DNA from 3 places in the Duganella kummerowiae genome. Region 1 is predicted to be linked to each of the others. Evidence: predicted binding sites of a transcription regulator. Region 1 holds the regulator's gene; each other region holds the start of a gene.

Region 1 (9,703 bases):
TATACGGTGGAGGAGCTGCGCCGGCGCCGCTACGCGCTGGCGGCCGCGCGTCCGGAACTGATGGCCGACCTGGCCGAACTGCGCGCCATCGTCCTGCGCGAAGCGTGCGACGAGGTGGGCGCCGGCCATGAGCACGTGGCGGGGTCGATCCGCCATTTCGTGGCCGAGCGCAGCAAGGTCACCCTGTATGAGGACGTGCTGCCGGTGCTGGCTTGGTTGCAGGGCCGGGTCAAGCTGGGCGTGATCACCAATGGCAACGCAGACCTTGAAGTGATAGGCCTGGGCCACCATTTCGAGGTGAACCTGTCCTCGGCCCGGCATGGCAAGGCCAAGCCTGACCCGTCGATTTTCCTGGCGGCCTGCGCGGCGCTGGGGGTGGCCCCGGCCGACGCCGTCTATGTGGGCGACGACCTGCAGCTGGACGTGGTGGGGGCCCAGGGCGCCGGGCTGAGGGCGGTGTGGATCAACCGCGCCGGCAGCCAGGCCCACCTGGAGCAGGACGTGCGGCCGGACGCCATCTGTGGCTCGTTCACGGAATTACTGTCCTGGCTGCAACGTGAATTGACGCCCTGACTGTTGTCCCCGGCCGTACTGCGTGCATAATAAGCAGGTACAGATCATCCTTGCCGTCACTGAAGAATATGCAACTCGACACTCGCGCCCAAACCCTGCTCAAAGCCCTGGTGGAACGGTATATCGCCGACGGCCAGCCGGTGGGCTCGCGCGCGCTTTCCAAGATTTCCGGACTGGAGCTGTCGCCGGCCACCATCCGCAACATCATGGCCGACCTGGAGGAGCTGGGCTACGTGGCCAGTCCGCACACCTCGGCCGGGCGCATACCCACCCCGCGCGGCTACCGCATCTTTGTCGACACCCTGCTGACGGTGCAGCCCATCGACGAGCAGGCGGTGGAGGCGCGCATGCGCCTGCAGGCGCCGCAGCCGCAGAAAATGATTTCCAACGCGGCCCAGATGCTGTCCTCGCTGTCGCAGTTTGCCGGCGTGGTGCTCAGCCCCAAGCGCGAGTCCGTGTTCCACCAGATCGAGTTCCTGCGCCTGTCCGAGAAGCGCATCCTGCTGGTGATCGTCGGCCCCACCGGCGATGTGCAGAACCGGCTGCTGCTGACCGATGTCGACTACACCCCGGCCCAGCTGATGCAGTCGGCCAATTACATCAACCAGAACTACGCCGGGCTGTCGTTCGACGAGGTGCACCAGCGCCTGCAGGGTGAGCTGCGCCAGCTGCGCGACGACATGGGCCGGCTGATGCAGGCCGCCGTGGAAGCGGGCAGCGAAGCCATGGCCGACGACAGCGACGATATGGTGATCGCCGGCGAGCGCAACCTGCTGTCCGTGAGCGATCTGTCCTCGAACATGAGTTCGCTCAGGCAAATGTTCGACATGTTCGAGCAAAAGACCGGGCTGATGCAGCTGCTGGATGTGTCGACCAAGGCCAGCGGGGTGCAGATCTACATCGGCGGCGAATCCAGCCTGGTGCCCATGGACGAGATGAGCGTGGTGACCGCGCCTTACACGGCCAATGGCAAGATCGTCGGCACCCTGGGCGTGATCGGTCCGACCCGCATGGCTTACGAGCGCGTGATACCCATCGTGGATATTACGGCCAAGCTGCTGTCCAACGCGCTCAGCCATAATTGAAGGGGTTTCGCCTGCACGGCGAGGCGCTGCAGCGACGCCACGGTCCTTGAAACGGCCTCAGGCGGGGCGGTGGGGGCAGTCTGTCTTGGTGCAATTGCCGTAGATGGCCAGCGCGTGCTCGGCAATCCGGAAGCCGCTCTTTTCCGCAATCATTTGCTGGCGCTTCTCGATTTCCTCGTCGAAGAATTCCTCCACGCGGCCGCAATCCAGGCACACCAGGTGGTCGTGGTGGGAGCCGGCGTTCAGTTCGAAGATGGCTTTGCCGGTTTCGAAATGGTTGCGGTTGAGCAGGCCGGCCTGCTCGAACTGCGTCAGCACGCGGTAGACGGTGGCCAGGCCCACGTCCATGTTGTCTGCCAGCAATATTTTGTACACATCCTCCGCAGTCAGGTGACGTACCGCGCTGTTCTGAAAAATGTCCAGGATCTTGATTCGTGGCAAGGTGGCCTTCAGGCCGCTGGACTTCAGATCGGTAGGATTGTTACTCATGTTAGTACTCGGATGTGGTTCAAGTGCTTTATGATATAGCGTTTTCGCACTTCCGCTCAAATAGATTGAGGAACCCTATGCGCGTCACCCAGGCTTTATCGCAGTCCCACCGCGTCACCCGCCGTCTTCCCGCCCTGGCCCTGGCCGGGCTCGCATTGGCCCTGGGAGGCTGCGCGTCCAACACCACGCTGGGCGAGAAGTCCAACCAGGTGCAAGCTACCGGTGTGGCCACCGACGCCAACCAGGGTGCCCAGACCACGACCATCACCAAGTTCCAGAAGTTCATGTGGTTCTTCTCGCCCTACCGTCCGGATATCCAGCAGGGCAACTTCGTGTCGGAAGAAATGCTAACCCAGCTCAAGACCGGCATGACGCGCGACCAGGTCAAGTTCATCTTCGGCACCGCGCTGCTGACCGATCCCTTCCACGCCGACCGCTGGGACTATCCGTTCCGCCTGGCGCGCGGCAATGGCGAGACCACCACCAGCCGCGTGGTGGTGTTCTTCAAGGATGGCAAGGTCGACCACTGGGAAGGCGGCAACCTGCCGACCGAGAAGGAATACATCGCCCGCATCGCCGGTCCGGCGCCCAAGATCAAGAAGGAAGGCGCGCCCGATCTGCAGCCGGCGCCCAAGACCGCACCGCTGCCGGCCGGCGTGGATTCCTCGCCGGCCCAGCCGGTGGACGTGAGCATCAAGAAGAACACCAATTAGTCGGTAATAACGAGCAATAACGGGCAATAACATGAGTGAACTGAACATCGCCATTGCTGGCGCCAGCGGCCGCATGGGCCGCATGCTGATCGAGGCCGTGCTGGCCGCCCCCGACCTGCGCCTGTCCGGCGCCCTGGACCGTCCCGGCACGGCCGCCATCGGCACCGACGCCGGCGCCTTCCTCGGCAAGAGCACCGGCGTGCTGATCGAGTCCGACTTGTCCAAGGGCCTGGCCGGGGCCGACTTCCTGATCGACTTCACCCGTCCGGAAGGCACGCTGGAACACCTGAAGTTTTGCGCCGAACATGGCGTCAAGGTGGTGATCGGCACCACCGGCTTCGATGACGCCGGCAAGGCCGCCATCAAGGCGGCCGCCGAACAAACCGCCGTCATGTTCGCCCCCAACATGAGCGTGGGCGTGAACGTGACCCTGAAGCTGCTGGAACTGGCGGCCAGGCATTTCTCGACCGGCTACGATATCGAAATCGTCGAAGCCCACCACCGCCACAAGGTGGACGCGCCATCCGGCACCGCGCTGAAAATGGGCGAGGTGATTGCCGATGCGCTGGGCCGCGACCTGAAGGAGTGCGCCGTGTACGGCCGCGAAGGCGTGACCGGCGAACGCGACCCGTCCACCATCGGCTTTGCCACCGTGCGCGGCGGCGACATCATCGGCGACCACACCGTGATGTTCTGCGGCACCGGCGAGCGCATCGAGATCAGCCACAAGTCCAGCAGCCGCGCCAGCTACGCCAGCGGTTCGCTGCGCGCCTGCCGCTACCTGGCCGACAAGCCGACCGGCCTGTACGACATGAACGACGTACTGTCGCTGAACACCCTGTCGCTGGCATGACATCCGGCGTCCAGCCCTTCACCCTGGCACGCTACTGGGAGCAGGGCGACGCCATCAGCCACGCGGTGGCCTATGTGCTGCTGGCCATGTCGCTGCTGAGCTGGTTCTTCATCCTGTCCAAGGCGCTGGCGGCCTGGCGCGTGCGGCGCAGCGCGCCGGCCGTGCGCGCCTTCTGGGATGCGCCCACCTTGTCCGATGGCGTGGCCGCGCTGGCCCAGGCCGATACGGAAGCCATCTATGTGCCGCTGGCCCAGGCCGCCGCCGCCGGGCTGCAGGGCGGCCAACGCCACAGCCTGGGCGGCGAGCTGGGCCGCAGCGAGCAAGCCACCCGCGTGCTGCGCGACGCCATCCACCGCTCCACCATACGGCTGGAAAGCGGGCTGACCATCCTGGCCTCGATAGGCTCGACCGCGCCCTTTGTCGGGCTGCTGGGCACTGTGTGGGGCATATACCAGGCGCTGGCCCATGTGTCGGCCTCCGGCGCGGTGCAGATCGACAAGGTGGCCGGTCCGGTGGGCGAGGCCCTGATCATGACCGCCATCGGCCTGACGGTAGCCATCCCCGCCGTGCTGGCCTATAACGGATTCAACCGCGTCAACCGGCTGACCCTGGCCGAGCTGGACGCCTTCGCCCACGACCTGCACGCCTACCTGATCAAGTAGCCATGGCTTTCGGTTCCTTCAACCACCACCGCCAGTCCGGCCCCATGGCCGACATCAACGTCACGCCCATGGTGGACGTGATGCTGGTGCTGCTGGTGATCTTCATCCTGGCCGCGCCCATGTTCACCAGCGCGCTCAAGCTGGAGCTGCCCAAGGCCCAGGCCCCGGCCGAGGCGGCCCAGGCGCCGTCCGCCGTGGTCAGCCTGGCCATCGATGCCGATGGCGGCCTATACTGGAACAAGGAAGCGGTGCCGCGCGAGACGCTCGATGCGCGCCTGGCCGAGGCCGCCAAACTGTCGCCCCAGCCCGAGCTGCAGCTGGGCGCCGACAAGAACACCCGCTATGAAGTGGTGGCCCAGGTCATGGCCGCCGCCCAGGCCCGGGGCTTGACCCGGCTGGGCTTTGTCACCGATCCGAGGAAGGAAAAATAATATGGCCACCGCAGAACTCAATGGCGCCGCCATCAGCGATTTCACCAGCTTCCATACCGAGTGCAAACAGGCGCTGGGCTTCCCCGAGCATTACGGCAATACGATGGACGCCTGGGTCGATTGCCTCAGCTATTTGCGCGACGAGGATGGCATGAGCAAGTTCCGACTGAAACCCAACGAGGTGCTGGAAATCGTCATCAAGGACGCCGGCGCCATGCGCGCCGCCGTGCCCGACATCCTGGAAGAAGTCACCTACTGCGTGGCCGGCATCAACGAGCGCTACGAGGACTATGGCGAAAAACCGGCCCTGAAACTGACCCTGCGCTGAGATTTCATTGCCACGCCACGGTCATTTTGAAACAAGCTCAAGGCAGCTCAGCTAGCCTGCTCGCCCGGCGCCAGGGTCAGCACTTCGAAGCCGGTATCGGTCACGGCCACCATGTGTTCCCACTGGGCCGACAGGGAGCGGTCCTGGGTCACCACGGTCCAGCCGTCCGGCATCTGGCGGGTTTGCGGCTTGCCGGCGTTGATCATGGGTTCTATGGTGAACAGCATGCCGGGTTGTAGTGTCAATCCCGCGCCCGGACGGCCGTAGTGGCGCACTTCCGGTTCTTCGTGGTACACCAGGCCGATGCCATGGCCGCAGTAGTCGCGCACCACGCTGAAGCCGGCCGCCTCGGCCACGGCCTGTATCGCATGGCCGACGTCGCCCAGCGTCGCGCCCGGCTTGACGGCGCGGATCCCGGCCCACATGGAATCGTAGGTCACCTCCACCAGCTTCCTGGCTTTCTTGTTGGGCTCGCCAATGTAGTACATGCGGCTGGTGTCGCCGTGCCAGCCATCCTTGATGACGGCCACGTCGATGTTGATGATGTCGCCATCGCGCAGGATGCGCCTAGGCGAGGGAATGCCATGGCAGATCACCTCGTTGACCGAGGTGCAGATGCTGGCCGGGAAGCCGCCATAGCCCACATTGGCCGGGATCACTTTCTGCACGTCGACGATGTAGTCGTGGCAGAGCTGGTCCAGGTATTCGGTGGACACCCCGGCCTTCACATGCGGGCCTATCATGGTGAGCACGTCGGCCGCCAGCTGGGCGGCCACGCGGGCCTGGGCGATCTGGTCGGGGGACTTGATCAGTATGGCGTCGCTTTTCTTGCGCATGGCTTCATCTTGCATCTTCCGTTTTGAAGTGCGGATTGTAGATCAAACCGAGCACATTGCCGTACGGATCGTTGAGTTCGGCGACCTTGATGCCGTCGCCCACGTCCTGGATGGCCGAGAATTCGGTCGCGCCCAGGGCGATGATGCGCGCCACTTCGGCCTCGATATCGTCCACGCCCCAGTAGCTGCGGCTGCCCTGCGGGCCGGGCTGGCCATCCGGGAACAGGCCCAGCTCGAAGCCGCCCACGGCAAAGCCGATGTAGTAGGGCTGGTCGAAATACGGCGCCACGCCGAACACCTGGCTGTACCAGGCCTTGCCCTGTTCCATGTCCGGCACCGGGTACATGGTGGTGCGCAATCCTTTGATCATGATGCCTCCTGTGGTGAAAACATCCATCTTGCCATGGCGTGCCGGGCTTGGATTGGAAAAATGGAATCAGGCCAGGAAGTCGGCCGGGCTGCTGCCGCTGAACTCCTGGAAGTCGTGGATCAGGTGGGACTGGTCATAATAGCCGCATTCCAGGGCCAGCGCCGCCCAGTCGGGCGCCTGGGCGGCTTTCAAGGCGTCGGCGGCGCGCCGGAAGCGCACGATGCGCGCGTACAGCTTGGGTGTGAGGCCGACATGGGTGCGGAACTGGGCCGCGATGTGCTGGCGGGATGCGCCCAGGCTGTCGGCCAGCCGTTCCACCGGCAGGCGGCCGCCGCTGGAGTCGATCGCGGCCAGGGCGCGCGCTACCAGCACGGCGCCGCCGAGCGCGGCGCCCGGGTCTGTTCCGGTGTCCCGGCCTGCATCGAAGCGGGCGCCTGGGCCATATCCAGGGCCGCCGCCGCCCGGGCGCAGGTGCGCCAGCAGCGCCGCCTCGACCAGGTCCAGGCGGGCACGGTCGTCCTGATCGCGGGCCCACAAGGCGTCTCCAAGGCGCTCGGCCTGTGAGCGGCCCCATACATCCTCCATGCCGGCGCGCTGGTCGCTCAGCACATGCAGCGGCAGCCCGAGGAAGGGGCCGGCCGCGCCGGGCCGGAAGCGCACCGCCACGATCCGCACCGGCGCGCCGCTGGCCACCTGGATGGCGCGGCTCATCATGCCGACCGCAAAACCGGCGCCGCCGCTGTCCTGCCACAGGATGTCCACGCAGTTGTCGGGCAGTACACGGTGCGCGTGCGCGGACGCCCCGGGCGCCGGGCGAATGGAGGCCGTCCACAGGCACACCACGTGGGCTGCCAGGGCAGGGTGGGGCGGATATTCCTGATACAGCATCATGCGGGGCGCTCTCCGTGCGCTAGTGGCGTTACAGCCAGTATAATGTCCGGTTCATATACACTTTTGGCCGCTACACCATCATGCAAGATAAATATAGTCCCGCCGACGTTGAAAAAGCCGCCCAATCGCACTGGAAGGCGATCGACGCCTACAAAGCCGTGGAAAACGACCCGCGTTTCCCGAAAGGCAAGTATTACGCTTGCTCCATGCTGCCCTACCCGTCGGGCAAACTGCACATGGGCCACGTGCGCAACTATACGATCAATGATGTGATGTACCGCTACCTGCGCATGAACGGCTACAACGTGCTCATGCCCATGGGCTGGGACGCCTTCGGCATGCCGGCCGAGAACGCCGCCATGGCCAACCAGGTGCCGCCCGCGCAATGGACTTATTCCAACATCGCCCACATGCGCTCGCAGATGGAGATGATGGGCCTGGCGATTGACTGGTCGCGCGAAATGACGGCCTGCAAGCCCGAATACTACAAGTGGAACCAGTGGATGTTCCTCAAGATGCTGGAAAAAGGCATCATCTACAAGAAAACCGGCACCGTGAACTGGGACCCCATCGACCAGACCGTGCTGGCCAACGAGCAGGTGGTGGACGGCCGCGGCTGGCGCTCGGGCGCGCTGATCGAAAAGCGCGAAATCCCCATGTACTACGCCCGCATCACCGACTACGCCGACGAACTGCTGGAGTACGTCGATACCAAGCTGCCCGGCTGGCCCGAGCGCGTGCGCACCATGCAGGCCAACTGGATAGGCAAGTCCACCGGCGTGCGCTTCGCCTTCAGCCATGACATCAAGGACAACAGCGGCGCCCTGATCGGCGACGGCAAGCTGTACGTGTTCACCACCCGTCCCGACACCATCATGGGCGTGACCTTCTGCGCCGTGGCGGCCGAGCACCCGCTGGCCGTGCACGCCGCGCAGAACAACGCCGAACTGGCCGCCTTCAACGCCGAATGCAAGCTGGGTTCCGTGATCGAGGCCGACATGGCCACCATGGAGAAAAAGGGCCTGCCGACCGGCCTGTACGTGACCCACCCTCTGACCGGCGAGCAGGTCGAAGTCTGGGTCGGCAATTACGTGCTGATGACCTACGGCGACGGCGCCGTGATGGGCGTGCCGGCCCACGACGAGCGCGACTTCGCCTTCGCCAAAAAATATAATCTGCCGATCAAGCAGGTGATCCGGGCCGAGGGCCAGGCATTCTCCACCGACGCCTGGCAGGAATGGTATGGCGACAAGGAAGTGTCCATCGTCACCAACTCCGGCAAGTACGATGGCCTGGGCTACGCGGCCGCCGTGGATGCGGTGGCGGCCGACCTGGCCGCCAAGGGCGTGGGCGAGAAGAAAATCACCTTCCGCCTGCGCGACTGGGGCATCTCGCGCCAGCGCTACTGGGGCACGCCGATTCCCATGATCCACTGCGAGAGCTGCGGTTCGGTACCGGTGCCGGAAAAGGACTTGCCGGTGGTGCTGCCGGAAGACTGCGTGCCGGACGGCAGCGGCAACCCGCTCAACAAGTATGAAGCCTTCCTCCAGTGCGACTGTCCGCAGTGCGGCAAGCCGGCGCGCCGCGAGACCGACACCATGGACACCTTCGTGGACTCGTCCTGGTACTACATGCGCTATACCTCCCCCGGTTCCAATGACGCCATGGTGGACGAGCGCAACGATTACTGGATGCCCATGGACCAGTACATCGGCGGCATCGAACACGCCGTCATGCACCTGCTGTACGCGCGCTTCTGGACCAAGATCATGCGCGACTTCGGCCTGGTCAAGTTCGACGAGCCCTTCGTCAACCTGCTGACTCAGGGCATGGTGCTCAACGAAACCTACTACCGCGAGGATGAAGCGGGCAAGAAGACCTGGTTCAACCCGGCCGACGTCGACCTGACCCTGGACGACAAGGGCCGCCCGCAGGGCGCCACCCTGAAGGCGGACGGCCAGCCGGTGCAGATAGGTGGCACCGAGAAGATGTCCAAGTCCAAGAACAACGGCATCGACCCGCAAGCCCAGATCGAACAGTACGGCGCCGACACCGCGCGCCTGTTCACCATGTTCGCCTCGCCGCCGGAACAGACCCTGGAATGGTCGGGCACCGGCGTGGAAGGCGCCAACCGCTTCCTGCGCCGCGTGTGGGCGTTCGGCTACGCGCAGCGCGAGGCCATCGTGGCGGCCGGTTCGCCGCTGGTGGCGGCCGCCTCCACCGACGCCGGGAAAGCCCTGCGCCGCGAACTGCACAAGATCCTGCAGCAGGCCGACTACGACATCAAGCGCATCCAGTACAACACCGTGGTGTCGGCCTGCATGAAGATGCTCAACACCCTGGAATCGGCCAAGGACGCGGAAGCGGCCGTGCTGTCGGAAGGCTATGCCATCTTCCTGCGCCTGCTGAACCCGGTCGCACCGCACATCACCCACGTGCTGTGGGAAGAGCTGGGTTATGGCAAATCGGCTG
Region 2 (9,703 bases), on a different contig from region 1:
ACGCGCTGCACGGGGGCGGGCTGGTCCTGGGTTTCGGTCTGGGCCTGGACCGTGCAGCTCAACAGCACGGCGCCGCCGGCGCACAGGCGCAGCAAGGTAGGGGTGGATGGCATGGTGATACTCCTCGAATTGGGAAGCCCCAGTCTTGAGGTGAACACTTGCTGCAAGCATGATCTGCATCAGGGGTGCGTCGGCGCCCATATGGTTTGTGGCGCTTTGGAGACAGAAAATTCTAAAATTCATTTCTTGGCCGAACAAAATTTTGCTTGCCAAGCCCGCGTGTCTATTGCTATAGTCGTCAGACCTTATCTGGACACTCACATGATCCGCTTTTTCTTTACCGGCTACTTTTACTTTTGGCAATTCCAACCCAAGGCGGTGGAGTAGCGGCCGGTACACGTAAAAGCAAACACGAGTTCCAGCAGAATCCAAGAAAACCGCCAGCGATGGCGGTTTTTTTTTACCCATAGGAGTAACACAGCATGCCCCGTACCGATGACTTGCGCATACGCGAAATGAAGGAATTGACGCCACCCTCCCACCTGATCCGTGAATTCCCGTGCACGGAAGTGGCGGAGCAGACCGCGGCCAATGCGCGCATCGCGCTGCACCGCATCCTGCACGGCCAGGACGACCGCCTGATGGTGGTGATCGGCCCGTGCTCCATCCACGATCCCAAGGCCGCCATGGAATACGCGCGCCGCCTGGCGCCGCTGCGCCAGGAACTGGGCGCCGACCTGGAAATCGTGATGCGGGTGTACTTCGAAAAGCCGCGCACCACGGTGGGCTGGAAGGGCCTGATCAACGACCCCTACATGGACAACAGCTTCCGCATCAACGACGGCCTGCGCATGGCGCGCGAACTGCTGCGCGACATCAACGGGCTGGGCCTGCCGGCCGGCACCGAGTTCCTGGACGTGATCAGCCCGCAGTACGTGGCCGACCTGATCAGCTGGGGCGCGATTGGCGCCCGCACCACCGAGTCGCAGGTGCACCGCGAACTGGCCTCCGGCCTGTCGTGCCCGGTGGGCTTCAAGAACGGTACCGACGGCAACGTCAAGATCGCGGTGGACGCCATCAAGGCCGCGTCGCAGCCGCACCATTTCCTGTCGGTGACCAAGGGCGGCCACTCGGCCATCGTGTCCACCAACGGCAACGAGGATTGCCACATCATCCTGCGCGGCGGCAAGGCGCCCAACTATGACGCGGCCAGCGTGGAAGAAGCGTGCAAGGCGATTTCGGCCCAGGGCCTGGCGGCGCGCGTGATGATAGACGCCTCGCACGCCAACAGCAGCAAGAAGCCGGAAAACCAGGTGCCGGTGTGCGCCGACATCGCCGCCCAGGTGGCCGGCGGCGACAGCCGCATCGTGGGCGTGATGGTGGAGTCGCACCTGGTGGCCGGCCGCCAGGACATCGTTCCGGGCCAGGAGCTGGTGTATGGCCAGTCCGTGACGGATGGCTGCATCGATTGGGACAGCAGCGTGCAAGTGCTGCAAGGGCTGGCCGCCGCCGTGCGCCAGCGCCGCCTGGCCCAGCGGGACTGAGGTTGGTATGCCGCCCGTTGTGGCGGCAATAAAAAAGCCGGCTTGCGTGAGCAAGCCGGCTTTTTTTCAGCACTGTGGTGTGCGGCAGATTACATCATGCCGTCCATGCCACCCATGCCGCCCATGCCACCCATACCGCCCATGCCGCCGGCCGGTTTGTCTTCCACGATCTCGGCGATCATGCAGTCGGTGGTCAGCATCAGGCCGGCGATCGAAGCTGCGTTCTGCAGGGCCGAACGGGTCACCTTGGCCGGATCCAGCACGCCCATTTCCACCATGTCGCCATAGGTGCCGTTGGCGGCGTTGTAGCCGTAGTTGCCGGTGCCGCCGACGACGGCGTTCACCACCACCGAGGCTTCTTCGCCGGCGTTCTGCACGATCATGCGCAGCGGCTCTTCCATGGCGCGCAGCACGATCTTGATGCCGGCGTCCTGGTCGGCGTTGTCGCCTTTCAGGTTCTGCACTGCCGAACGGGCGCGCAGCAGGGCCACGCCGCCGCCAGGAACAATGCCTTCTTCCACGGCAGCACGGGTAGCGTGCAGGGCGTCTTCCACGCGGGCTTTCTTCTCTTTCATTTCGACTTCGGTGGCGGCGCCAACCTTGATCACGGCAACACCGCCGGCCAGCTTGGCCACGCGCTCTTGCAGTTTTTCACGGTCGTAGTCCGAGGTCGCTTCTTCGATCTGCACGCGGATCTGCTTGACGCGGCCTTCGATGTTCGAGGCTTCGCCGGCGCCATCGATGACGATGGTGTTTTCCTTGCCGACTTCGATGCGCTTGGCCTGGCCCAGTTCGGCCAGCGACACTTTTTCCAGGGTCAGGCCGACTTCTTCCGCCACCACCTGGCCACCGGTCAGGATGGCGATGTCTTCCAGCATGGCCTTGCGGCGGTCGCCGAAGCCAGGCGCCTTGACGGCGCAGGTTTTCAGGATGCCGCGGATGTTGTTGACCACCAGGGTCGCCAGGGCTTCGCCTTCGATGTCTTCAGCGATGATCAGCAGCGGACGGCCGGCCTTGGCCACTTGCTCCAGTACCGGCAGCAGGTCGCGGATGTTGGAGATTTTCTTGTCGCACAGCAGGACGAACGGGTTGTCCAGGATAGCGACTTGCTTCTCTTGGTTGTTGATGAAGTACGGGGACAGGTAGCCGCGGTCGAACTGCATGCCTTCCACGATGTCCAGCTCGTCGTTCAGCGACTTGCCGTCTTCCACGGTGATGACGCCTTCCTTGCCGACTTTTTCCATGGCTTCAGCGATGCGCTCGCCGATCGAGGCGTCGGAGTTGGCCGAGATCGAACCGACCTGGGCGATTTCCTTGGAGGTGGTGCAGGGACGGGCGATGGCGGCGATCTGTTCCACGGTGGCGGCCACGGCCTTGTCGATGCCGCGCTTCAGGTCCATCGGGTTCATGCCGGCTGCCACGAATTTCATGCCTTCGCGTACCAGGGCCTGGGCCAGCACGGTGGCGGTGGTGGTGCCGTCGCCGGCGTTGTCGGAGGTCTTGGAAGCGACTTCCTTGACCATTTGCGCGCCCATGTTCTGCAGCTTGTCTTTCAGTTCGACTTCCTTGGCCACCGAGACGCCGTCCTTGGTGACGGTGGGGGCGCCGAAGGAGCGCTCCAGCACCACGTTGCGGCCTTTCGGGCCCAGGGTGACTTTGACGGCGTTGGCCAGGATGTTGACGCCTTCTACCATTTTGGCGCGCGCTGCGTCGCCGAAGATTACTTCTTTAGCTGCCATGTTTGATGCTCCTGAATTCGGGTTAGGTGGGATGGTCTCAAGTAATGATTACTTGGTGACGATCGCCATGATGTCTTCTTCGCGCATGACCAGCAGTTCCTGGCCGTCGATCTTCACGGTCTGGCCGGCGTATTTGCCGAACAGCACGCGGTCGCCTACTTTGACATCCAGCGGACGGGCTTTGCCATCGTCCAGGATCTTGCCATTGCCAACGGCCAGCACTTCGCCCTGGTCCGGTTTTTCAGCGGCTGCATCGGGGATGATCAGGCCGGAGGCGGTTTTGGTTTCCTGGTCGAGACGCTTGACGATGACGCGATCGTTCAAAGGGCGAAGGTTCATACAAAACTCCTTTATTCAATGGATAGACACTACGTGTTCGGTTGCAGGGAGGCTGTTAGCACTCTCCCGTAGCGAGTGCCAATTATAGGGACGCTTATTCGGTATTTCAAGGTTGGTATGTGGTTATTTAATGCAGGAATAAGGCAGGACGTGACGATTCGGCACGGGCCTTGACAATGCGCAAACATCGTGCGCGCATACCGCTTATCCACGGGATTTGGTTGACGGCGTACCGTGCCCTCCCTATAGTGGCGGGATGATTTCAGAATTCCAAGACCTATCCGATAAAATCGACCAACTGGCCGAGCTGACCGTGTCCCTGCGCCGCGAGAACGCCCAGCTGCGCCAGGCCAACGCCAGCCTGCAGGCCGAGAACCAGGCCGTGCAGCAGCGTCTGGCCCAGGCCGCCAGCCGTGTCGCCGCCCTGCTGGAGCATGTGCCCTCGCTGGAGCAGCCCGCGGCTGAAGCGGCCCAGGCCGCCCCGGTTGCCGAGCAGGAGCAAGTGCAATGATCCACCTCGATGTGACCATCATGGGCGCGCCCTACCGCCTGGTTTGCCAGGCCGAGGAGGAACGCGCCCTGCGCGAGGCGGCTGCCTTCCTGGACAAGAAGATGACGGCCATCCGCAACGCCGGCAAGGTCAAGGGCAACGACCGCATCGCCGTCATGGCGGCGCTGGGCATGGCGGCCGAGTTCCTGTCGGTGAAGGCGCCGCAGGGACCCTTGTCGGACATGAGCCTGCTGGAAGTGCAGCACAAGCTGGCCGCCATGCACAAGGTGCTGGACAGTGCGCTGACGCCACAGGAAACCCTGTTTTAATTTGCCGTGAGCCTTCCCCTGGCGCGGACAAAAGAGTAAACTCCGGCTTACCCTGCAGTGTTCGCGATTGCCATATATTCCTTGAACCATTATTACGCACAGGTCTCGGGAATTTGTTTGATGGGCGTGAGCGTCGCTAGTCCGACGAACCCGAAATTGGACTAACTGAGACCGCCTTGAACCGTTTGGTTCGGGATGCCGGCACAGCGGCACAGGTGGGGCCACATATCAGAAAGAAGCGGTTGCAGCCGGTGCGCGCAGCCGCTTTTTTTACGCCTGTCGAGTTTTTACGCCCGCCGAAGGAGCCCTGCATGCAGTACTGGTTGATGAAGTCCGAGCCCGATGAAGTCAGCATCGATGATCTGATGGCCGCGCCCGGGCAGACCACGGCCTGGTTCGGGGTGCGCAACTACCAGGCCCGCAACTTCATGCGCGACGCCATGCGCGAGGGCGACGGCGTGCTGTTCTATCACTCCAGCTGTCCACAGCCGGGCATCGCCGGGCTGGCCGTGATTGCCAGCGGCCCGTATCCGGACGCCACCCAGTTCGACCCCAAGAGCAAATACCACGATCCCAAGGCCACGCAAGAGCAGCCGCGCTGGATCTCCATCGACGTGCGCGGCACGAACAAGACCCGGCTGCTGCCGCTGTCCGAGCTGCGCGCCATTCCCGCGCTGGAAGACATGGAATTGCTGCGCAAGGGCAGCCGGCTGTCCATCACGCCGGTCACGCCGGCGCAATGGAATACCATCGTCAAGCTGCTGGAGCAGTGATCTTCGGTGCGCTGGCCTGCTGGCGCGTGTTGTAGGCCCAGGCCAGCATGACGATGGCGCCGACTATCATGGGCAGCGACAGCACCTGGCCCGAGGTGATCGGCAGGCCGAACACGGTGGTTTCCCAGTCCGGGGTGCGGAACCACTCGGTGAAGAAGCGCGCGCAGCCGTACAGCAGGGTGTACATGGCGCCCACCGCCAGGCGTGGACGCTCCTTGCGCGCATACAGCCACAGGATGATGAACACCAGGATGCCGTCGATCAGCATCTGGTAGATGGGCGACGGGTGGCGCAGGCCCTGCAAAAAGACCGGATTGGGGAACAGCGGATAAGCCGTGTCCGGCCACTGCATGGCCCAGGGCAGGGAAGGGTCGCCGACCACCCGGCCCGGCAGTTCGGCGTTGATGAAGTTGCCCAGGCGCCCGGCCGCATAGCCCAGCGGCACCATGGGCGCGATGAAGTCGTACACGTCCAGCAGGTTGCGGCCGGCGCGGCGGGCCCACAGCCACATGGCGATCAGCACCCCGATGAAGCCGCCGTGGAAGGACATGCCGCCATGCCAGACCTGCACGATTTCCAGCGGGTTGGCGAAGAAGAAGGCAGGGCGGTAGAACAGCACCTCGCCCAGGCGCCCGCCCAAGACCACGCCCAGCATGCCGTAGAACAGCATGTCGTCCAGGTCTTCCTTCTTCCAGCCCAGTTTCGCGATATGCGGCTGCCGGATGCGCACCCGGCCCAGCGCGATGAACAGGCCGAAGGCCAGCACGTACATCAGGCCATACCAGTGTACCTGGACCGGACCCAGATGGATGGCGACGGGATCGGGCATGGGGTGTATCAGCATAGGGTGTTCTTTCTCATCAAATCCAAAAAGCCTTGCAGCACGGGCGAGGCGTGGTCGCGGCGCCAGGCCAGTCCCGTTTCGACCAGCGGCGTGGGATCGGCCAACGCCCGGTATTCTACCCCGGGCCGCATCAGCTTAGAGACCGACTGCGGCACCAGCGCCAGTCCCATGCCGGCCGAGACCAGGCTGACGATGGTCTGCATCTGTATGGCCTGCTGGCCGATGGCGGGCGTGACGCCGGCCGCGCCGAACACGGACAGCACGGCGTCGTACAGGGCCGGGGCGATGGCGCGCGGGAAGATAATCAGCGGCAGCGCGGGCAGCTGCGCCACCGGCACCGGACCATCGCCGGCCAGCAGGCCTTGTGGCGCGGCCAGTATCAGCGGCTCCTTGAGCACCGGCAGGTAGTCCAGGGTGGCGCGGGCTTTCTCGGGCAGGGGCGGTATCAGCAGGCCTGCGTCGATACGGCCCTGCAGCAGCTCGTCCAGTTGCAGGTCGGAGGTGGCTTCCTGCAGCGTGATCTGCACTTGCGGAAAGGCGGCGCGGTAGGCGCGCAAAAAGGGCGGCAGCACGCTGTAGTCGGCCGAGGACACGAAGGCCAGCGACAGCCGCCCGGTGACGCCGGCGGCGGCCCGTTGCACCAGCTGGGGCAGCTCCTGCGCCTGGGCCAGCAGGCGGCGCGCCTCGGGCAGCAGGGCGGCGCCGGCGGCGGTGAGCGCGACGCCGCGGCGGTCGCGGTCGAACAGCGGCGCGCCCAGTTCCTGTTCCAGCGCCTGTATGGTTTGCGACAGCGGCGGCTGCGTCATGTGCAAGCGCGCGGCGGCACGGCCGAAGTGCAGTTCCTCGGCCACGGTGACAAAATAGCGTAGCTGGCGTAATTCCATGCTTGATATCTTATACGAATCACAGACGGCATTATCATATATTTGACATGGTGATGCGGACTGGGCAAGCTGTTGCCCTCGTCATAGCAGAAATCTGGAGACCCATCATGCCGCAATACCGTTCCCGCACCACCACCCACGGCCGCAACATGGCCGGCGCGCGCGCCCTGTGGCGCGCCACCGGCATGAAGGATGGCGATTTCGACAAACCCATCATCGCCGTGGTCAATTCCTTCACCCAGTTCGTGCCCGGCCACGTGCACCTGAAGGACCTGGGCCAGCTGGTGGCGCGCGAGATCGAGGCGGCCGGCGGCGTGGCCAAGGAATTCAATACCATCGCGGTCGATGACGGCATCGCCATGGGCCACGGCGGCATGCTGTACTCGCTGCCCTCGCGCGACCTGATCGCCGACTCGGTCGAATACATGGTCAACGCCCACTGCGCCGACGCCATGGTGTGCATCTCCAACTGCGACAAGATCACGCCCGGCATGCTGATGGCCGCCATGCGCATCAACATCCCGGTGGTGTTCGTGTCGGGCGGCCCGATGGAAGCGGGCAAGGTGCTGAAGGTGGTCAACGGTGGCCAGAAAATCATCAAGCTGGACCTGGTGGACGCCATGATCAAGGCCGGCGACAGCACCGTGTCGGACGCCGACGTGGCGGAGATCGAGCGCTCGGCCTGCCCCACCTGCGGTTCCTGCTCGGGCATGTTTACCGCCAACTCCATGAACTGCCTGACCGAGGCGCTGGGCCTGTCCCTGCCCGGCAACGGCACCATCGTCGCCACCCACGCCGACCGCAAGGAATTGTTCCTGCGCGCCGGCCGCCTGATCGTGGAGCTGGCGCGCCGCCACTACGAGCAGGACGATTATTCCATCCTGCCGCGCTCCATCGCCAGCAAGGCCACTTTTGAAAACGCCATGGCGCTGGACGTGTCCATGGGCGGCTCGACCAACACCGTGCTGCACCTGCTGGCCGCCGCCCACGAGGCCGGCGTGGACTTCACCATGGCCGACATCGACCGCATCTCGCGCAAGGTGGCCTGTTTGTGCAAGGTGGCGCCGATGACGGACAAGTTCCACATCGAGGACGTGCACCGCGCCGGCGGCATCATCGCCATCCTGGGCGAACTGGCCCGCGCCGGCCTGCTGGATACCAGCCGTCCCACCATCCACGCGCCCACCATGGCCGACGCCATCGCCCGCAACGACATCACCCGCACCGACGATCCGGCCGTGCACCAGCTGTTCCGCGCCGCGCCGGGCGGGGTGCCGACCCAGGTCGCGTTCTCGCAGTCCGAGCGCTACGAGACCCTGGACCTGGACCGCGCCGCCGGCTGCATCCGCGACAAGGAACACGCGTATTCGCAGGACGGCGGCCTGGCTGTCCTGTATGGCAACATCGCCGAGAAGGGCTGCATCGTCAAGACCGCCGGCGTGGATGAATCCATCCTCAAGTTCAGCGGCAAGGCGCGGGTGTTTGAGAGCCAGGACGCGGCCGTGGAAGGCATCCTGGGCGACACCGTGCATGCGGGCGACGTGGTCATCATCCGCTACGAAGGCCCGAAAGGCGGTCCGGGCATGCAGGAAATGCTGTACCCGACCTCGTACATCAAGTCCAAGGGCCTGGGCAAGGCTTGCGCCCTGTTCACGGACGGCCGCTTCTCGGGCGGCTCCTCGGGCCTGGTGATCGGCCACGCCTCGCCGGAAGCGGCCGAGGGCGGCGCCATCGGCCTGGTGGAAGAGGGCGACCTGATCGATATTGACATCCCCAACCGCAGCATCAACCTGCGTGTGGGCGCCGAGGAACTGGCGGCGCGCCGCGTGGCCATGGAAGCCCGGGGCGCGGCTGCCTGGCAGCCGGTGGAGCGCGAGCGCTATGTGTCGCAGGCGCTGCAAGCCTACGCGGCGCTGACCACCTCGGCCGACCGCGGCGCCGTGCGCGACCTGTCGCAGCTCAAGCGCTGATGCGCACAGGCGTTCGCTGAAGGGGCCGGTCCGCTTGCGGGCCGGCCTTTTTCTCTTGTAGAGGGCAATATCGGCCGCCCCGGTCAACCTCCGGCATCAGGCCCGCGTTATGATGGCTAGGACGATTGGTCATATATGCGCCAAGGCAAAAAACGGTAGAATGGCCCGGGCAAGTACACCACGGAGAAAACGATGAAACGCACTTTGATGATGGTAACGATGTTGGCAGCGACGGGCCTGGCTTCGCAGGCGGCCATGGCGGATGCCGGGCTGGACCTGGCCAAGGCCAAGAATTGCATGGCCTGCCACGCGGTGGCGACCAAGGTGGTCGGCCCGGCCTACAAGGATGTGGCCGCCAAATACGCGGGCCAGAAGGATGCCGAAGCCAAGCTGGTGGCCAAGGTCCAGAAAGGCGGCAGCGGCGTGTGGGGCGCGATACCCATGCCGGCCAACCCGCAAGTGAACGAAGCGGAAGCCAAGACCCTGGTGAAATGGGTGCTGTCGCAGAAATGACCGCGCGCTGAAGCCCTGTCACGATGGCCTGCTCCCTGTGGAGCGGGCCGTTTTTTTATGTGGAGTGTGTATGTTTGCAACGTCGCGCCTGCTGGCGCTGGTGCTGGCCGGTGTGCCGCTGGCCGCCGCCGCCCAGTATCCGAACACCAGTTACTTCGGCGTCAAGTTCGACGAGGATGAGGCCTGGTACCAGCAATGCAAGCGCGTGGAAAAGCTGCCCATGCCGGCGGCCGCTGCCGCGCCGGCTGGCTGCAATGCGGTTGCGCTGTACTACACCA
Region 3 (9,703 bases), on a different contig from region 1:
TAGGTGGGCCGCACCCGGTTGCGCATGTCGGCCGCCTGCGGATCGCTGGCGAACACGCCCAGCGCCACGGCGATCACGGAGAACACCGGGATCCCGGCCAGCACGGTCAGCATCAGCACCAGCAGCTGGAGAGTGATGTCCGCCCCATAGTGCAGGCCGACGCCGAACACCGCCAGCGGATAGACCAGGGCCAGCACCGCCCACAGCTGGGCCTTTTCCCTGAGTACGCTCTCCAGCGAGCGCGGGAAGGTGTACAGCATCCACAGCACCTGCCCTTCGTTGTTCAGGGTCTGGAAGGCCGACAGCATCAGCACGTAGACGCCGATGCCGAAGGCCATGGCCGCCATCAGGGTGGGATGCCGGCCCAGTTCCGCGATGCTGTTGATCTGGCCGTTGAATACCAGCTGGCTGCCGACGATCACCACCGGCAGCAGCAGGGTCTGGACCAGGAAGTTGCGGTCGCGGCTGAGCAAACGCAGCTCGCGCCGCTTGATGGTGGACAGCCACCCGCCGCCCGCGCCGGCAGAGGTGGCAGAGGCGGCAGCCGTGGAAGCGGCGCGGCGCGGCTTGCGCGCACTCTCGCGGGCGCTGGAGGACACCACGCCGCCGGCCAGCTGCCAGCGCAGCAGCGCCATCCCGGCCAGCAGCACCACGGCCACCTCGGCCAGCAGCAGCGCCGTCACGCTGGCAAAGGCGAACACGCTGTGCGCCTGTATGGCCCGCAGCACCAGTCCGGGCGGGGTCCACAAGGTCCAGGCCGGGAATTCACCGGCCCAGCGCATGACGAAGGAATCGGCGCGCGGCATGCCCAGCGCCATCACCAGGTACAGCAGCGGCATGCTGATGAGCGAGACCACGGCCTGCAGGTTGCGCAGCTGCGAAGCGGGCAGCCACATGCGCAGCCCGGTGTCGGCCACGGTCTGCAGCACCGTGGCCAGCGGCAGCAGCGCGGCCGCGCCCAGCAGGGCCACCGGCAGTGCGGTCCAATGAAACCCTGAATACCAGGCCACCACCACCAGCGGCACCACCAGCGCGAACAGGCCGGTAACATTGCTGGCGCAGCGTTCCAGCACCCGTCCCCACAGCAGCGTGCCGCGCCGCACCGGCATGGTAACCAGCCACTCCAGGTCCCAGTCCGGCTGCGCCAGCTCCTTGCTGGCCAGCGGGATCAGCAAGCTGACCAAGAACAGGATGGACAGCTCCATGGTCAGCCCCGTCATCAGCTCGGACGAGAAGGGCGCCGCGTGCAGCTGCTGGGCGGCCATCTCGGGCTGGTGGTGGCGCTCGCCGTATTTGCCATCCTTTTCGCAGGAGGCGCCCGGCGTCAAATGGCACTGCATGTTGAGCATGGCGCCGCGCTGCATGTTGACGAAGGAGAAGGACATCAGCAGCGCCATCACCACCGTCATCAGCCACAGGTTGCGGCGCTTGCCGCCGAAGGCGGCGCGGGTGGTGGCTTTCTTCTTGCCGAAGCCGCGCGCCAGGTTGTTGCTGGTCTGGTTGAGCAGGCGGGTGACGCGCATTTTCGCCATCAGCCAGATGGCGCGCCGGGCGGGGATGGGCTGCATCATGCGGCGCCGCCGCCGCCGGCCAGGCCGGCTTCGCTCTCGTCGGTGATTTTCAGGAACACGTCTTCCAGCGAGGCGTCGGCGCTGGCCTCGTCGCGGATCTCGTCCAGCGAGCCGGTCGCCACCAGGGCGCCGTGGTGGATGATGCCGACCCTGTCGCACAGCTTTTCGGCCATGTCCAGCAAGTGGGTGGAGACGAAGATGGTGACGCCGGCCGCGGCCGCCGCCAGCAGCCTTTCCTGCACCTCGCGCGAGGCGCGCGGATCGAGGCCGTTGATCGGTTCATCGAGGATCAGCACCGACGGCTCGTGTATCAGGGCGCAGGCCAGGCCCAGGCGCTTCTTCATGCCCAGCGAGTAGTTGACGGCGTAATCCTCGCCGGCTTCCTCCAGCCCGAATTCGGCCAGCAGGCGCGCCGCGCGCTGTACCGCCTCGGCGCGGGGATAGCCGTGCATCTCGGCCACGAATTGCAGGATCTCGCGCCCGCGCAGGTAGTCGTAGAACACCGGGGTATCGGGCAGGTAGCCGACCCGGCGCTTGACCTCGGCCGCGTCGGCGGAACAATCGAGGCCGTCGACCAGCACCTTGCCGCCGCTGGGCACGAGGATGCCCATCATCATGCGGATGGTGGTGGTCTTGCCGGCCCCGTTGGGACCGAGGAAGCCGAACACTTCGCCGCGCCGCACCGTCAGGTGCAGCGGCTGGACGGCGTTGAAACTGCCGTAGGTCTTGGACAGTCCCTGGAATTCAATCATGTGTGCCCCGTTTCGGCGTTGTCAAAAAACTTTGCGGAAATCTTAACACCGCATGGGGCAGACGGGAAAGGAGGGCTGGCCGCTCAGTCGCTGCTAGTCTTGATACAGGCTCTTGCCGAAGCGCCCGGGGCGCGGCAGCCAGTTGCCCTGGATGTCGGCCGAGGCCAGGATGCGCTCGGCCTTGCCGATCAACAGGGCGCGCGGCACCAGGCCGATGTAGCGCGAGTCGGCGCTGTTATCGCGGTTATCGCCCAGCATCATGTACTGGCCGGCCGGCACCACGATGGGCGCGAAGCTGCGGCGCGCATTGTTCACCTGCGGCAGGAACTGGATGCGGTGCGCGCTGTCGCTACCGCCAGCCCCGCGCTGCAGCGATTCGCGCACCTGCAGCGATTGCACGGCGACGCCGCCGATGGCCTCGTCGCTGCGTCCCAGCGCCGCGTAATCGGCGCTGCGGCCATTGATGATGAGCTGCTCGTTGCGCATCTCGACCCGGTCGCCGGGCAGGGCGATGACGCGCTTGATCAGCCGGGTGCCGTCGGCCGGGGAGCTGAAGGTGACGATGTCGCCGCGCTGCGGCTCGCCGGTGGTGGTGAGCACGATGTCGGTCAGCGGCACCTTGACGTTGTAGGCCAGGCGGTTGACGAACACCACGTCACCCTCCAGCAGGTTGGGATGCATGGAGGCCGACGGTATCGGATTCCAGTCCGCCACGGCGGTGCGGAACACGCCGAACAGCGCGAGGAACAGCAAAAAGCCCTTGTTATCGCGGATCCAGTGCTTCATTGAATACTCCCTGAGTTGGTTGGTGGCGGATGCCTCGGAGAGTGTGGCGCGGCAAGCTTATTTGCGGCTTATTTATAGCTTAATATCAGCTTATCAATGCGCGCTTTTCTGCACCAGCGCGCTGCCCACCCCATGCCGCTTGCCCTCGCTGACGGCCGTCACGGTGCCATCCGGGTTGAACACCAGCGCGTTGGCGGCGCCGATTTCCTCCGCCTGCGCGGCCCAGTGCTGGCCGGTCTGTTCCAGCGCGCGCGCCTGCGCGCTGCCGGCAAAGCCGGGTTCGACGTCGGTGGCCGTGCCGTTGCGCTCGGACAGGCGCGGCGCGTCCACGGCCTGGTCCATGGGCAGGCCCAGGTCGATGTGGTTGACGATGGTCTGCAGCACGGTGGTGATGATGGTGGCTCCGCCCGGGCTGCCAATGGAGAAGGCCGGCTTGCCATCCTTGAAGGCCAGCGTGGGCGACATGCTGCTGCGCGGGCGCTTGTAGGCTTCCGGCACGTTGGGGGCGGGGCCGGTGAAGTCGAAGTCGGTCATCTCGTTATTGAGCAGGAAGCCGTAGCCCGGCACCACGATGCCGCTGCCGCCCCAGGATTCGATGGTGTAGGTATAGGACACGATGTTGCCATCCTTGTCGGACACGGTCAGGTGGGTGGTGTGCGCGCCCTCGGCCAGCAGCTTGCTGCTGTTGGGCCGCAGCGGCACGCTCTGGTCGTTCTGGAACGGGTAGGGATCGCCGGCCGGCTGCGGCGCGGCGGCGCGGTCCGGGGCGATCAGCTCGCGGCGGCGCGCCGCGTACTCCTTGCTGAGCAGCCCGGCCACCGGCGCATCCACGTATTCGGGATCGGCCAGGTAGGCGTTGCGGTCGGCGAAGGCCAGCTTGCTCGCCTCCAGGTACAGGTGTTCGGCGCGGGCGCGCGGCATGGATTTGAGGTCGTAGCCTTCCAGGATGTTGAGCGCCTCGGCCACCGCCACCCCGCCGCTGCTGGGCAGCGGCATGCCATAGATGTCGTAGCCGCGGTAGGTGCTGTGCACCGGCTGGCGCAGCCGCGCTTCATAGTTGGCCAGGTCGGCCAGCGTCATCCTGCCACCCCGGACCGATACGCCGGGCGCGGTGGGCGGCCGGTTGACGGCGGCCACGATGGCCTGGGCCATGGGGCCGCTGTAGTAGGCCTGCACGCCGCCGGCGGCCAGCTTGCGGTAGGCTGATGCCAGGTCGGGATTGCGCAGGGTGCTGCCGGCCGGCAGGGCCTTGCCGTTGCGCAGGTAGAGGGCCGAGGTGCTGGGGAACAGGGCGAATTTCTTCTCGTTTTCCGCCACCAGGCGGCTGAAGTTGGCGCTGACCGTGAAGCCCTTGCTGGCCACCGCGATGGCCGGCGCCAGCACCTGCCTGAAGGACATGCTGCCGTAGCGCTCCAGCGCCTCGTGCCAGCCGCGCACCGTGCCCGGCACGCCCACCGCGTTGCCGCTGGCGACTACGGTGTCGAAGTCCATCGCCTTGCCATCCTGCTGGAACACGATGGGTGTGAAGCTGGCCGGGGCCGTCTCGCGGTGGTCGATGGTGATCACGCGCTTCTCTTTGGCCAGGTAGATCACCATGAAACCGCCGCCGCCTATGCCGCAGCTGAAGGGATCGGTCACGCCCAGGGTGGCGGCCGCCGCCACGGCGGCGTCGATGGCGTTGCCGCCCTGGTTGAGGATATTCATGGCGGCCTGCGAGGCCGGTTCGCTGATGGTGGCGACAGCGCCGCCGGTGCCGGTGGCGACCGGCGTCTTGGCCCAGGCCGGCTGGGACAGTGCGATCAGGATGGAAGGTACTAGCGAGGACAGCAGGAGGGTGCGGGTCGGTGTCATGGAGGGCCGTGGTCGGTTCAGTTGACGGGGATATTACTCACCCGCAAGCTTACCCGATAATCCGGCGCGATTTCCTGCTGGGCCGGCACCGGCGGCGCGCTGTCGCCGGCCAGGGCCACGCGCAGGCCGTTGCGCCTGATGCTGTTGACGCCGTTCGGCATGTCCTGGGCCAGCACGAAGCTGGTGGACACGCCGTTGGGCTCGGTCACGGTCAGGCTGTAGCTGATGTAGCCGGCCCAGACGCACACGGCGCCGGCGCGGCAGCGGCTGTCGTTGACGCGGTCCAGGCGCAGGCTGCCGCCGCCGGGCAGGGCGGCGGCCAGCCCGGGCGCCAGCTCCACCGTGGTGTCGTAGGCCGGCGGACCTTCGGCGCGCACTCTTCCGGCGGCGCCGCAGGCATGCAGGCTGGCCAGCCCGCTCAGGACCAGCGGGACGACGATGATCTGGCGCAGGGCATGTTGCCCTATTCCTTGTTGCTGGCCTTGCTTCATGCGTGTCCTTTTAATAACAAACCTGGACAATGTAGCAAATCAAGAGGGATCGGGGCGCACGGCTAGGACGTAAAAAAACCGCCCGCAGGCGGTTTTTAGTGGGACCAGGCGCTGCTTAAAACAGCGGATTACACGTAAGCGGCCAGCGCGCCCTTCATTTTCTTGAGCGCCGCCACCTCGATCTGGCGGATGCGCTCGGCGGACACGCCAAACTCCTCGGCCAGGGTGTGCAGGGTGGCGCCGGAACCGTCGTCGTTGGCCAGCCAGCGCGACTCGATGATGCGGCGCGAACGCGGGTCCAGCTTGGACAATGCGCTTTCCAGCCCCTCCGACTGCAGACGGGTCACCTGTTCCGCTTCCAGCACCCGGGTCGGCTCGGTGGTGTCGGACGACAGGTAGGCGATGGGCGCGAATTTGTCGTCTTCGTCATCGGTAGGCGATTCCAGGGCGATGTCGCGGCCGCTCAGGCGCGTTTCCATCTCGATCACTTCCTCGCGCTTGACGTCCAGTTCCTTGGCCAGGCCGTCGATCTGGGCCGGGGTCATGGCGTCCAGGCCGGTCTTGTGGCTGCGCAGGTTGAAGAACAGCTTGCGCTGGGCCTTGGTGGTGGCCACCTTGACCAGGCGCCAGTTCTTCAGGATGTATTCATGCATCTCGGCCTTGATCCAGTGCATGGCGTACGACACCAGGCGCACGCCCTGGTCGGGGTCGAAGCGCTTCACGGCTTTCATCAGGCCGATATTGCCTTCCTGGATGAGGTCGGCGTGCGGCAGGCCATAGCCCAGGTAGCCACGGGCGATCGACACCACCAGGCGCAGGTGCGACAGCACCAGTTGCTGGGCGGCGCCCAGGTCGTTGTGTTCCTTCAGGCGCTTGCCCAGCGAGACTTCTTCTTCGTGCGACAGCATCGGCAGGCGGTTCACTGCCGAGATATAGGCGTCCAGGTTGCCCAGGTTGCCAGTGAAGCCGAGGCCCAGTGCACGGTTGGCGGCCGGTGCCAGCGCGGTCGTTGCGGACATCATGTTCATTTGTTTTCCTTCGCTCGAATTGTTGCAAGTCTCAAGATCAGACTGTGTTGAAACATATATTAGCACTCTCTGTCGATGAGTGCCAATCGCTCCAAATTTATCAGTCTGATAGTAAAAACACTATTGAGAGTTGAGATGCATTAAAGAATGCGCGATGGACCTTAGGACAGGCTTAACCTGCTTGAAACAAGGATAGGATGCCCCCAGGGGCGGCGTCGGTACGGCGCCGCACTCCGGGACGAGGATTACTTGAGGCGCGCCAGGTGGCGCTGTACGGACAGCACGGCGCCAGCCAGGCCGAGGCCGGCCGAGACGGCCAGCAGCCCGGCCATGGGCAGCGGCGCCAGCGGTATCAGCTGGAATTCGGATGCATACAGGCGGGCGAATTCGGCAATGGCCGTGTTCAGCGGCCGCAGCGCCAGGGCCACGGCGCCCAGCGCCACGCCGCCGGCGCACAGGCCCAGCAGGGCGCCGCTGTAATAGAAGGGGCGGTGGATGAAGCCGTCGGTGGCGCCGATCAGCTTGGACACCATGATTTCCTCGCGCTGTGTCATGACCTGCAGGCGGATGGTATTGAACACCACGGCCACCACCACCGTCCCCAGGGTGGCGGCCAGCAGCAGCAGGGCCAGGCGCAGCACGTTGAGCAGCGCCGCCAGGCGCTTGACCCAGGCCGAATCGACCTGCACCGTGTCCACCCCGGGCAGGGCGCGGATGTGCTCCGCCAGCTGGTCGACGTCGCCGCCGGCCTGGGCGTTGCGGAAGGCGTCCAGCTTGAGCACATAGCTGTCCGGCAGCGGGTTCTCGCCCAGGGCGCCCAGCACGTCGCTCATGCCGCTCTTTTCCTTGAGGGTGTCGAGCGCCTTTTCGCGCGGGGTGAAGATGATCTTGGCCTGCTTGTCCCTGACCGCCTGGCGCAGCTGCACGGCCAGCGCCTCGGCCTGTTCGCGCGGCGTGTCCTGCTTGAGGAAGACGCTGATTTCGGGATCGACCGACAGCTGCTCCGACATGGGCCGCACATTGTCCAGCAGGGTGACGCCGGCAAACGGCAGCGCCAGGGCAATGGCCACCACCAGGATATTGAACAGGAAACTGCCGGGCGCCCGGCGCACATGGGCCAGGGCCGCGCCCAGCGCGAACCAGTGTTGACGCAGCCAGTAGCTCATGCCGCCACCTCCGCGCCGCTGCTTTCCAGTTCGCCGGCGCGCAGGCGTATCACGCGTGCGGCGGCGTCCAGCATCTGTTCGTCGTGGCTGGAGATCAGGCAGGTCACGCCCACCGAATGGAAGGCTTTCAGCGCATCCAGTACGCGGTTGGCGCTTTCACGGTCCAGGTTGGCGGTGGGCTCGTCGGCCAGGATGATTTGCGGGCGGTTGACGATGGCGCGCGCGATCGACACGCGCTGCTGCTCGCCGCCGGACAGGGCCAGCGGGTTGGCGCCGGCCCGCCCGGCCAGCCCGACCTTGTCGAGGGCGGCGCGGGCGCGCTGCTCGGCCTGCTGGCGCGAGGCGCCCGTCACCAAGAGCGGCAGCATCACGTTGGCCAGGATGGAGCGGTCGTTCAGCAAGCGCTGCTGCTGGAAGATCAGGCCCAGGTTACGCCGCAAAAAGGGCACGGCGGCGGGCTTGATGCGGGCGATGTCCTGGCCGTTGACGATCACCTTGCCGGCGCTGGGACGCTCGATGGCGGCAATCATTTTCAGCAGGGTGGACTTGCCGGCGCCCGAGGGACCGGCCAGGAACACCAGTTCGCCCTTGCCGACCGTCAGGGAGATGTCGCGCAGCGCCGTCGCATCGGGGGAGTAGGATTTCGAGACGTGCTGGAATTCGATCATGGCGGGCAATCAGGCGAGCAGGGCTTCCACAAATTCCGCCGCCACGAAGGGCTGCAGGTCCTCGATTTTCTCGCCGATGCCGATGAAGTACACCGGCACCGGCCGGGTGCGGGCGATGGCGGCCAGCACCCCGCCCTTGGCGGTGCCGTCCAGCTTGGTGATGATCAGGCCGCTCAGCTGCAGGGCGTCGTCGAAGGCTTTCACCTGTGCCAGGGCGTTCTGGCCGGTGTTGCCGTCGATGACCAGCAGGGTTTCATGCGGGGCGCCGTCCATGCCCTTGCCGATCACGCGCTTGACCTTTTTCAGCTCTTCCATCAGGTGCAGCTGGGTCGGCAGGCGGCCGGCCGTGTCCACCATCACCACATCGGTGCCGCGCGCCTTGGCCGACTGCACCGCGTCGTAGGACACGGCGGCCGGGTCGCCCGAGGCTTGCGAGATCACGGTGACGTTGTTGCGCTGGCCCCAGACCATCAGCTGTTCGCGGGCGGCGGCGCGGAAGGTGTCGCCGGCCGCCAGCAGCACCGACTGGCCGTGCGACTGCATGTGCTTGGCCAGCTTGCCGATGGTGGTGGTCTTGCCGGCGCCGTTGACGCCGGAAATCATCATCACCAGCGGCTGGTGGCGGCCCAGCTCGAACGGTTTCTGCAGCGGAAGCAGCAGCTCGACCATCAGCTCCTTGAGGGCGGCCTTGACGGCGGCGGCGTCCAGCAGCTTGTCCTGCTTGACCCTGGCCTTGAGCGCATCCAGCAGGTATTCGGTGGCGTCCACCCCGGCGTCCGACATCAGCAGGGCCGCTTCCAGCTCCTCGTACAGCGCGTCGTCTATCTTGGCGCCGACAAACAGCAGCGACAGGTTGGAGGATGTCTTGGACAGCCCGGCTTTCAGGCGCGCCATCCATGACTGGCGCGGCGCCGGCTCTTCCAGCGGGTACAGGGCCTCGTCCTGGGGCGTGGCGGGCAGTGCCGGAGCGGGGGCTGCCGGCGTAACGGCCGGCGCGGCGGCCGGCACGGGATCGGGAACAGTAGTTTTTTTCTTGAAGAAACTAAACATGGATATGTGGGGGCAGAAGCGACTAGCCGCGCGGCCGGCGCGGCCGCGGCAGGGCATCAGCGGCTATTCTACCAGAGGGCGTTGCCAGCGGCCCGTCCGTGCTGACTGAATGACAAGCTTTCAGCCGGCAGCCGCGGCGCCGGCCTGGCGCTGGCGCCATAGCCCGATCACGCTGGCGATATCGTTCAGCTGCAGCACCCGCACATAGGCGGGCGGACGGCGCCGCAGCGCGATGCAGGCGCCGCCGGCCCACAGCTCCATGCCGGCCGGCAGGCGCTGGTGCAGCTCGGCCAGCCCATCCAGGGCTTGGCGTGGATTCATGGAAATGGAAAACGACAGC

What was found. The regulator HrcA, encoded in region 1, represses chaperone genes, less so after heat shock. The targets are predictions, from matches to a motif close to TTAGCACTCNNNNNNNNNGAGTGCTAA.
Region 2: the regulator HrcA is predicted to act here: its motif matches at 3,678-3,704, upstream of groES (co-chaperone GroES).
Region 3: the regulator HrcA is predicted to act here: its motif matches at 6,539-6,565, upstream of rpoH (RNA polymerase sigma factor RpoH).

Annotation. Positions count from the first base shown of each region.
Region 1 covers NZ_JBKFEH010000019.1:124,820-134,522, reverse strand. Annotated here, with positions in the region: gene ACLB1G_RS23895 (HAD family hydrolase) at 1-573, shown strand, start outside; gene hrcA (heat-inducible transcriptional repressor HrcA) at 642-1,658, shown strand; gene fur (ferric iron uptake transcriptional regulator) at 1,716-2,147, opposite strand; gene ACLB1G_RS23880 (outer membrane protein assembly factor BamE) at 2,225-2,860, shown strand; gene dapB (4-hydroxy-tetrahydrodipicolinate reductase) at 2,892-3,713, shown strand; gene ACLB1G_RS23870 (MotA/TolQ/ExbB proton channel family protein) at 3,710-4,375, shown strand; gene ACLB1G_RS23865 (ExbD/TolR family protein) at 4,378-4,806, shown strand; gene ACLB1G_RS23860 (barstar family protein) at 4,808-5,134, shown strand; gene map (type I methionyl aminopeptidase) at 5,182-5,970, opposite strand; gene ACLB1G_RS23850 (VOC family protein) at 5,975-6,340, opposite strand; gene ACLB1G_RS23845 (AraC family transcriptional regulator) at 6,407-7,231, opposite strand; gene leuS (leucine--tRNA ligase) at 7,312-9,703, shown strand, end outside.
Region 2 covers NZ_JBKFEH010000009.1:523,166-532,868, forward strand. Annotated here, with positions in the region: gene ACLB1G_RS13310 (TonB-dependent receptor) at 1-113, opposite strand, end outside; gene ACLB1G_RS13315 (hypothetical protein) at 112-387, shown strand; gene aroG (3-deoxy-7-phosphoheptulonate synthase AroG) at 483-1,544, shown strand; gene groL (chaperonin GroEL) at 1,634-3,283, opposite strand; gene groES (co-chaperone GroES) at 3,332-3,622, opposite strand; gene ACLB1G_RS13335 (hypothetical protein) at 3,879-4,133, shown strand; gene ACLB1G_RS13340 (cell division protein ZapA) at 4,130-4,441, shown strand; RNA gene ssrS (6S RNA) at 4,488-4,667, shown strand; gene ACLB1G_RS13350 (EVE domain-containing protein) at 4,753-5,214, shown strand; gene lgt (prolipoprotein diacylglyceryl transferase) at 5,195-6,058, opposite strand; gene ACLB1G_RS13360 (LysR family transcriptional regulator) at 6,052-6,942, opposite strand; gene ilvD (dihydroxy-acid dehydratase) at 7,050-8,912, shown strand; gene ACLB1G_RS13370 (c-type cytochrome) at 9,105-9,425, shown strand; gene ACLB1G_RS13375 (lysozyme inhibitor LprI family protein) at 9,496-9,703, shown strand, end outside.
Region 3 covers NZ_JBKFEH010000009.1:208,016-217,718, forward strand. Annotated here, with positions in the region: gene ACLB1G_RS12095 (CPBP family intramembrane glutamic endopeptidase) at 1-1,571, opposite strand, end outside; gene ACLB1G_RS12100 (ABC transporter ATP-binding protein) at 1,568-2,323, opposite strand; gene lepB (signal peptidase I) at 2,417-3,109, opposite strand; gene ggt (gamma-glutamyltransferase) at 3,203-4,960, opposite strand; gene ACLB1G_RS12115 (hypothetical protein) at 4,978-5,451, opposite strand; gene rpoH (RNA polymerase sigma factor RpoH) at 5,580-6,479, opposite strand; gene ftsX (permease-like cell division protein FtsX) at 6,725-7,645, opposite strand; gene ACLB1G_RS12130 (cell division ATP-binding protein FtsE) at 7,642-8,313, opposite strand; gene ftsY (signal recognition particle-docking protein FtsY) at 8,323-9,363, opposite strand; gene ACLB1G_RS12140 (MerR family transcriptional regulator) at 9,484-9,703, opposite strand, start outside.